Linked DNA regions of Pseudorhizobium banfieldiae. The protein of the gene in region 1 interacts with the protein of each later gene in a pairwise test. Links are inferred from orthologs where the notes say so. Each region holds a gene or a part of one and is shown on either strand. Other genes may lie near its edges.

Region 1 (2,799 bases):
ACCGCCCGGTCTGGATCCTCGACGAACCGACTGCCGCCCTTGACACCAGGGCGGAGGCGACCTTTGCCGATCTCATCCGCCAGCACCTGGCCCGTGGCGGCATTCTTCTCGCCGCAACCCACCAGCCGCTCGGTATCGAGGGGATGCAGGAACTGCGGATGACGGGGTTTGCCGGTGTGGCAGAGGAGTTCGCGGCATGATGTCCCTGCTGCTCCGCGACCTGAAGCTGTCCGTGCGTGCCGGCGGCGGCGCCCTGATCGGCGTCCTCTTCTTCATGACCGTCGTCGCGGTCATTCCGTTCGGGGTTGGCCCCGACCTCAACCTGCTCTCCCGCATCGGCCCGGCCATTGTCTGGATCGGGGCGCTCCTCGCGGCGCTGCTCGGGCTCGACCGCCTCTTCCAGACGGAGCGGGACGACGGCTCGCTCGACCTGATCCTGATGCAGGAGCACCCGCTGGTGCTCACCGTGCTGGTCAAGTGCCTCGCCCACTGGCTGGCCAACAGCCTGCCGCTGGTGATCGCCTCGCCGCTTCTCGGCCTGTTCATGAACATGAGTGAAGTCGCCATCGGCGCGGTCGCCGTGACTTTACTCGTCGGCACGCCTGCCCTCACCTTTATCGGCGCCGTGGGAGCCGCGGTCGCGGTAAGCCTGCCGAGGGGCGGTCTGCTGGTATCGATCCTCGTTCTGCCGCTCGCCATACCGGTGCTGATCTTCGGCGTCAGTGCATCCTATGCGGCGGTCCAGGACCCTGCCCCGTTTATGCCGCCATTCCTGATATTATTAGCGATCACGATGTTTTTCGCAGTTATCGGCCCGCTCGGTGCATCGCTTGCTTTGCGCAACGCGAGCGATTGACTAGGATCAAGCCCGAAAGCGCCGTTTCTGCCTAGAAAGAACCCATGACCGAAAGCCTCGCCATCACAAAGTTCAGCGACCTCGCCAACCCGACCCGCTTCCTGAATTTGTCGGGGCGGATCCTGCCTTGGCTGGGCTGTCTGACCGCCGGCCTCTTCGCGGTCGGCCTCTATCTCAGCTTCACGACCGAAGGCGACTACCAGCAGGGCGAGACCGTGCGCATCATGTACGTGCACGTCCCGGCAGCATGGCTGTCGATGATGTGCTACACGGTGATGGCGCTTTCGGCCATCGGCACGCTGGTCTGGCGTCATCCGCTTGCCGATGTCAGCCACAAGGCCGCCGCCCCGCTCGGCGCAGCCTTCACGCTGATCGCGCTCGCGACCGGATCGCTCTGGGGTAAGCCCATGTGGGGCACGTGGTGGGTCTGGGACGCGCGGCTGACTTCGGTCTTCGTGCTTTTCCTGATGTATCTCGGCCTGATTGCGCTGAACCGGGCGATGGACGACCCGTCGAAGGCCGCACGGGTCAGCGCCGTGCTCATTCTCGTCGGCTTCGTGAATATCCCGGTCATCAAGTTCTCGGTCGAGTGGTGGAACACGCTGCACCAGCCGGCGAGCGTCGTGCGGCTGGATGGCCCGACGATCGATCCGGAATTCCTGATCCCGCTGCTGGTGATGGCGTTCGCCTTTACCTTCCTCTTCTTCACGCTGCACCTCATGGCGATGCGAAACGAGATCTGGCGCCGCCGGATCACGGCGCAACGACGCATGGCGGCGCGCATGGCGAGCCGGGAGAGCTGAGATGGGCCACGATTTCTACATCGCAGTATCTTATGGCGTCTCGGGCTTGATCATCGCGCTCATGCTCGGTTGGATATGGCTGGACGGGCGTGCCCGACAGCGGGAGCTTGCGGAACTGGAAGCCTCCGGCATCCGGCGGCGCTCCTCTGCACCCGTCAAGGATGGCGCCGCATGACCAGCGAGATCGACAAAGCACCCGCCCGCCGGCGCGGCATCGGCCGGTATCTCTTGGCGCTCATACCGCTGGCCGTCTTCGCGGGCTTTGCCCTCGTCGCGGGCAAGATGCTCTACGACCAGGACGTCAACGGCCGCGACATTTCCGCCATTCCCTCCGCGCTGATCGGCCAGAAGGCGCCATCACTGGCCCTGCCGGCTCTCGAAGGTTCGAACACGCCAGCGCTTACGGATGCGGCGATCGACGGCAAGCTGACACTCGTTAACGTCTTCGCCTCCTGGTGTGTCCCCTGCCGGCAGGAGCATCCTTTCTTGAAGGAATTGGCGAAGGACGAACGGCTGACGGTGGTCGGCATCAACTACAAGGACCGCAACGACAACGCGCTGCGCTTCCTCGGCGAGCTCGGCAATCCCTATGATGCGATCGGCGTCGATCCGAACGGCAAGGCCGCCATCGACTGGGGTGTCTACGGCATTCCGGAAAGCTATCTTGTCGGGACGGACGGGACCATCCTCTACAAGAAGGTCGGTCCGTTTGACGAACGCAGCCTGACGCAGGAACTGCTGCCGGCCATCGAGAAAGCCGCCTCCGGAACCTGAAATGTCAGCCCAGCGCCGCCTGCCACTCGCGCACCGCATCGAGCGGCCAGAGCAGCATCAGCACGTTGAGAGTCAGGTTGTCGCGAATGATCCAGCCGGTCAGGAGTTCGAAGCCGATGGCAATCGCAACCGTTAGCCAGACTGGCAGACGCGAAGCGGCCAGGAAGCCGATCGTCATGAAGACGGTATCCATCGCCGAATTGAGGATGCTGTCGCCGCTGTAGCCGAGCGCCATGGTGGCGGTGCGGTAGCGGTCGATCACCATCGGCGTGTTTTCCAGCACCTCCCATGCCGCCTCGATCAGCACCGCGAACGAAAGCCGCGCCGTCAGCGGCGCCCGGCGGAACAGCAGCCAAGCGAGGCCGT
Region 2 (3,051 bases), 2.5 Mb from region 1 along the record:
AATCGCGCTACGGGTGCATCAGGGGCACAAGCAACTTGCGGCCAAACGCCTCAAATCTGTGTCATGACCGGCTTTGCCGTTGGAAAGGCAGCCCGGTTCCAGTATTTGGACCATTATGTTCTTGTGGATCATCCTCGCTGTCCTGACCGCCGCCGTCGCGGCCGTCCTGCTCGTCACGCTGGCGCGCGGCGCCAAATCCGAAATTCCCGATCGCGCCGGAGAGATCGCCGTCTATAGAGATCAGATGGCCGAACTCGAGCGCGATCGCGAGCAGGGCCTGATCTCCGCGGAAGAGGCCGAGTATGCGAAGGCCGAGATCGGCCGCCGGCTGTTGTCGGCTGCCGGAGAGGCGGAGAGCCAGAGCGAAGCTCCCGCCGGCCGTACCGGCCTGACCGCAACAGGCGCAGCGGTGACCCTTCTCGTCCCCGCCGTGGGACTGTCCCTCTATCTGTTGCTCGGCAATCCGCAGCTCCCGGACCAGCCGCTTGCCGCCCGACTTGAGAATCCCGGCCAGAACATGGCCTTGCTGGTCGCCAAGGCCGAACGGCACCTGGCCGAGAACCCGAAGGACGGTGCGGGCTGGGACCTGCTGGCGCCGATCTACTTCAAGGCCAGGCGGCTGGGCGATGCGGAACTCGCATTCCGCAATGCCATGCGGCTGCTTGGGACCAGCCCGGAGCGGCTTGACGGGCTGGGGGAGACCCTCGTTGCCGCCAATGACGGCATCGTCACCGAGGATGCGCGCCTCGCCTTCGAGGAGAGCCTGCGCCTTCAGCCGGACAATCCCCGCGCCCGCTTCTATGTCGGTCTCGGCCTGGAGCAGGCCGGCCGCCGCGACGAGGCACGCGCGGCCTTCGAGGCGATTGCCAAAGCTTCTCCGCCCGACGCGCCTTGGATGGACCTGATCCGGCAGCATATCGCGGCGACCGGCGGTACGCCCCCGCAGGCGGCGGAAGCGACGAACGGGCCATCCGCGGACGACATGGCTGCGGCGGGCCAGATGTCCGAAGGCGATCGCCAGAACATGATCCGCGGCATGGTGGAGAGCCTCGCGGCCCGCCTGCAGGACGATCCGAACAACCTGGAAGGCTGGCTCCGGCTGGTGCGGTCCTATTCCGTGCTCGGCGACAAAGAAAAGGCCGAGGAAGCGCTTAAGAGCGGCTTGAAGACATTCCCGGCGGAAGGCAGCGAGGGGCAGCAACTGATTGCGCTTGCCCGCGAGGTTGGCCTGGCCGTCGAAGGAGCGACGCAATGACACGCAAACAGAAACGTCTCACCATCATCGCCGGCGGCATGAGCTTCATCCTCGCCGCCGTCCTCCTGGTCATGTTCGCCTTCAGCCAGTCGGTCGCCTATTTCTATATGCCGGCAGATCTCGCCACCACGGAGGTTTCTCCGGGCACGCGCATCCGCCTTGGCGGCCTGGTGGCCGAGGGATCGGTCAAGCGTGGTGCGGGTTCTACGGTAAGCTTCTCGGTAACCGACGGCTCGAACACGGTGCCGGTCAGCTATACGGGCATCCTGCCCGACCTGTTCCGCGAGGGACAGGGCGTGGTGACCGAAGGCGCGTTCGACGCTGCGACCCACTCCTTCGTTGCGGATTCTGTGCTGGCCAAGCATGATGAGAACTACATGCCGAAGGAAGTGGCCGACCGCCTGAAGGAGCAGGGGGTCTGGCAGCACGGCGGGGAGGCGGCGACGCAATGATCATCGAAGTCGGACATTATGCGCTCGTCCTTGCGCTCGCCACCGCGCTGATCGTGTCGATCCTGCCGTTGATCGGCGCGCGCCGCAACGATGCGGCGATGATGGCGCTGGCGCCGGTCGGTTCGATCCTGATGTTCCTGCTGGTGCTGTTCTCCTTCTCGGCTCTGACCTGGGCCTATGCGGCCTCCGACTTTTCGGTGAAGAACGTTTGGGAGAATTCCCACTCGATGATGCCGTTGGTCTACAAGTTCTCCGGCGTCTGGGGCAACCACGAAGGCTCGATGCTGCTCTGGCTGCTGATCCTGGTCTTTTTCAGCGCCCTCGTCGCCTTCTTCGGGCGCAACCTCCCCGACACGCTGCATGCCAATGTGCTGGCGGTGCAGGGCTGGATCGCTACCGCCTTCACGCTGTTCATCCTGCTGACATCCAATCCTTTCGCCCGCCTCAGTCCGGCGCCTGCCGAAGGCCAGGACCTTAACCCGATCCTCCAGGACCCGGGACTGGCGGTGCATCCGCCGCTCCTCTATCTCGGCTATGTAGGCTTTTCCGTCTGCTTCTCCTTCGCGGTCGCGGCCTTGATCGAGGGCCGTATCGATGCGGCCTGGGCGCGCTGGGTGCGTCCGTGGACGCTGGCTGCTTGGACCTTCCTGACTGCCGGCATCGCGATGGGCTCCTACTGGGCCTATTACGAACTCGGCTGGGGCGGCTGGTGGTTCTGGGACCCGGTCGAAAACGCCTCCTTCATGCCCTGGCTCGCCGGCACCGCGCTTCTGCACTCGGCGCTGGTGATGGAGAAACGCGAGGCGCTGAAAATCTGGACCGTGCTGCTGGCGATCATGACCTTCTCGCTGTCGCTGCTCGGCACCTTCCTTGTCCGCTCGGGTGTGCTGACCTCGGTTCACGCCTTTGCCACGGACCCCACGCGCGGCATCTTCATCCTGGCAATCCTCATGCTGTTCATTGGCGGTGCCTTTGCGCTCTTCGCCTGGCGGGCACCGATGCTGAAGTCCGGTGGCCTTTTCGCGCCGATCTCTCGCGAAGGTTCGCTCGTCCTCAACAACCTGATCCTGACGGTCGCAACGGCGACGGTCCTGATCGGAACGCTTTATCCGCTGGTGCTGGAAACGCTGACCGGCGAGAAGATTTCGGTCGGGGCGCCATTCTTCAACATGACCTTCGGGCTGCTGATGATCCCGCTGCTGATCGCCGTTCCGTTCGGGCCGATGCTCGCCTGGAAGCGGGGCGACCTGCTCGCCGCACTGCAGCGCCTCTACGTCGCCGCCGGACTGGCGCTGGTGGCAGGCCTGACCCTCTACTACATCGAGAACGGCGGCCCGGTGATGG

Evidence for each region. Proteins that work in one complex are often made in the same cells at the same time.
Region 2: the proteins of NT26_RS16875 (region 1) and ccmE interact in binary tests that used the Escherichia coli proteins (3 or more experiments, as listed by UniProt). The link is inferred for Pseudorhizobium banfieldiae from one-to-one orthologs.

The regions. Positions count from the first base shown.
Region 1 is NZ_FO082820.1:3,465,223-3,468,021, forward strand. What follows is about bases 53-2,779. They hold NT26_RS16875 (heme ABC transporter permease), read left to right. Parts: upstream 53-900; coding sequence 901-1,659; downstream 1,660-2,779. Other genes in these bases: ccmA (heme ABC exporter ATP-binding protein CcmA), read left to right, coding at 53-200; ccmB (heme exporter protein CcmB), read left to right, coding at 197-856; ccmD (heme exporter protein CcmD), read left to right, coding at 1,661-1,834; NT26_RS16885 (DsbE family thiol:disulfide interchange protein), read left to right, coding at 1,831-2,433; NT26_RS16890 (DUF2585 domain-containing protein), read right to left, coding at 2,438-2,779. Outside these bases: more of ccmA, read left to right, coding at 1-52; more of NT26_RS16890, read right to left, coding at 2,780-2,799. UniProt on the Escherichia coli protein: Required for the export of heme to the periplasm for the biogenesis of c-type cytochromes.
Region 2 is NZ_FO082820.1:923,153-926,203, forward strand. What follows is about bases 1-2,979. They hold ccmE (cytochrome c maturation protein CcmE), read left to right. Parts: upstream 1-1,251; coding sequence 1,252-1,707; downstream 1,708-2,979. Other genes in these bases: ccmI (c-type cytochrome biogenesis protein CcmI), read left to right, coding at 116-1,255; NT26_RS04475 (heme lyase CcmF/NrfE family subunit), read left to right, coding at 1,704-2,979. In the rest of the region: more of NT26_RS04475, read left to right, coding at 2,980-3,051. UniProt on the Escherichia coli protein: Heme chaperone required for the biogenesis of c-type cytochromes. Transiently binds heme delivered by CcmC and transfers the heme to apo-cytochromes in a process facilitated by CcmF and CcmH.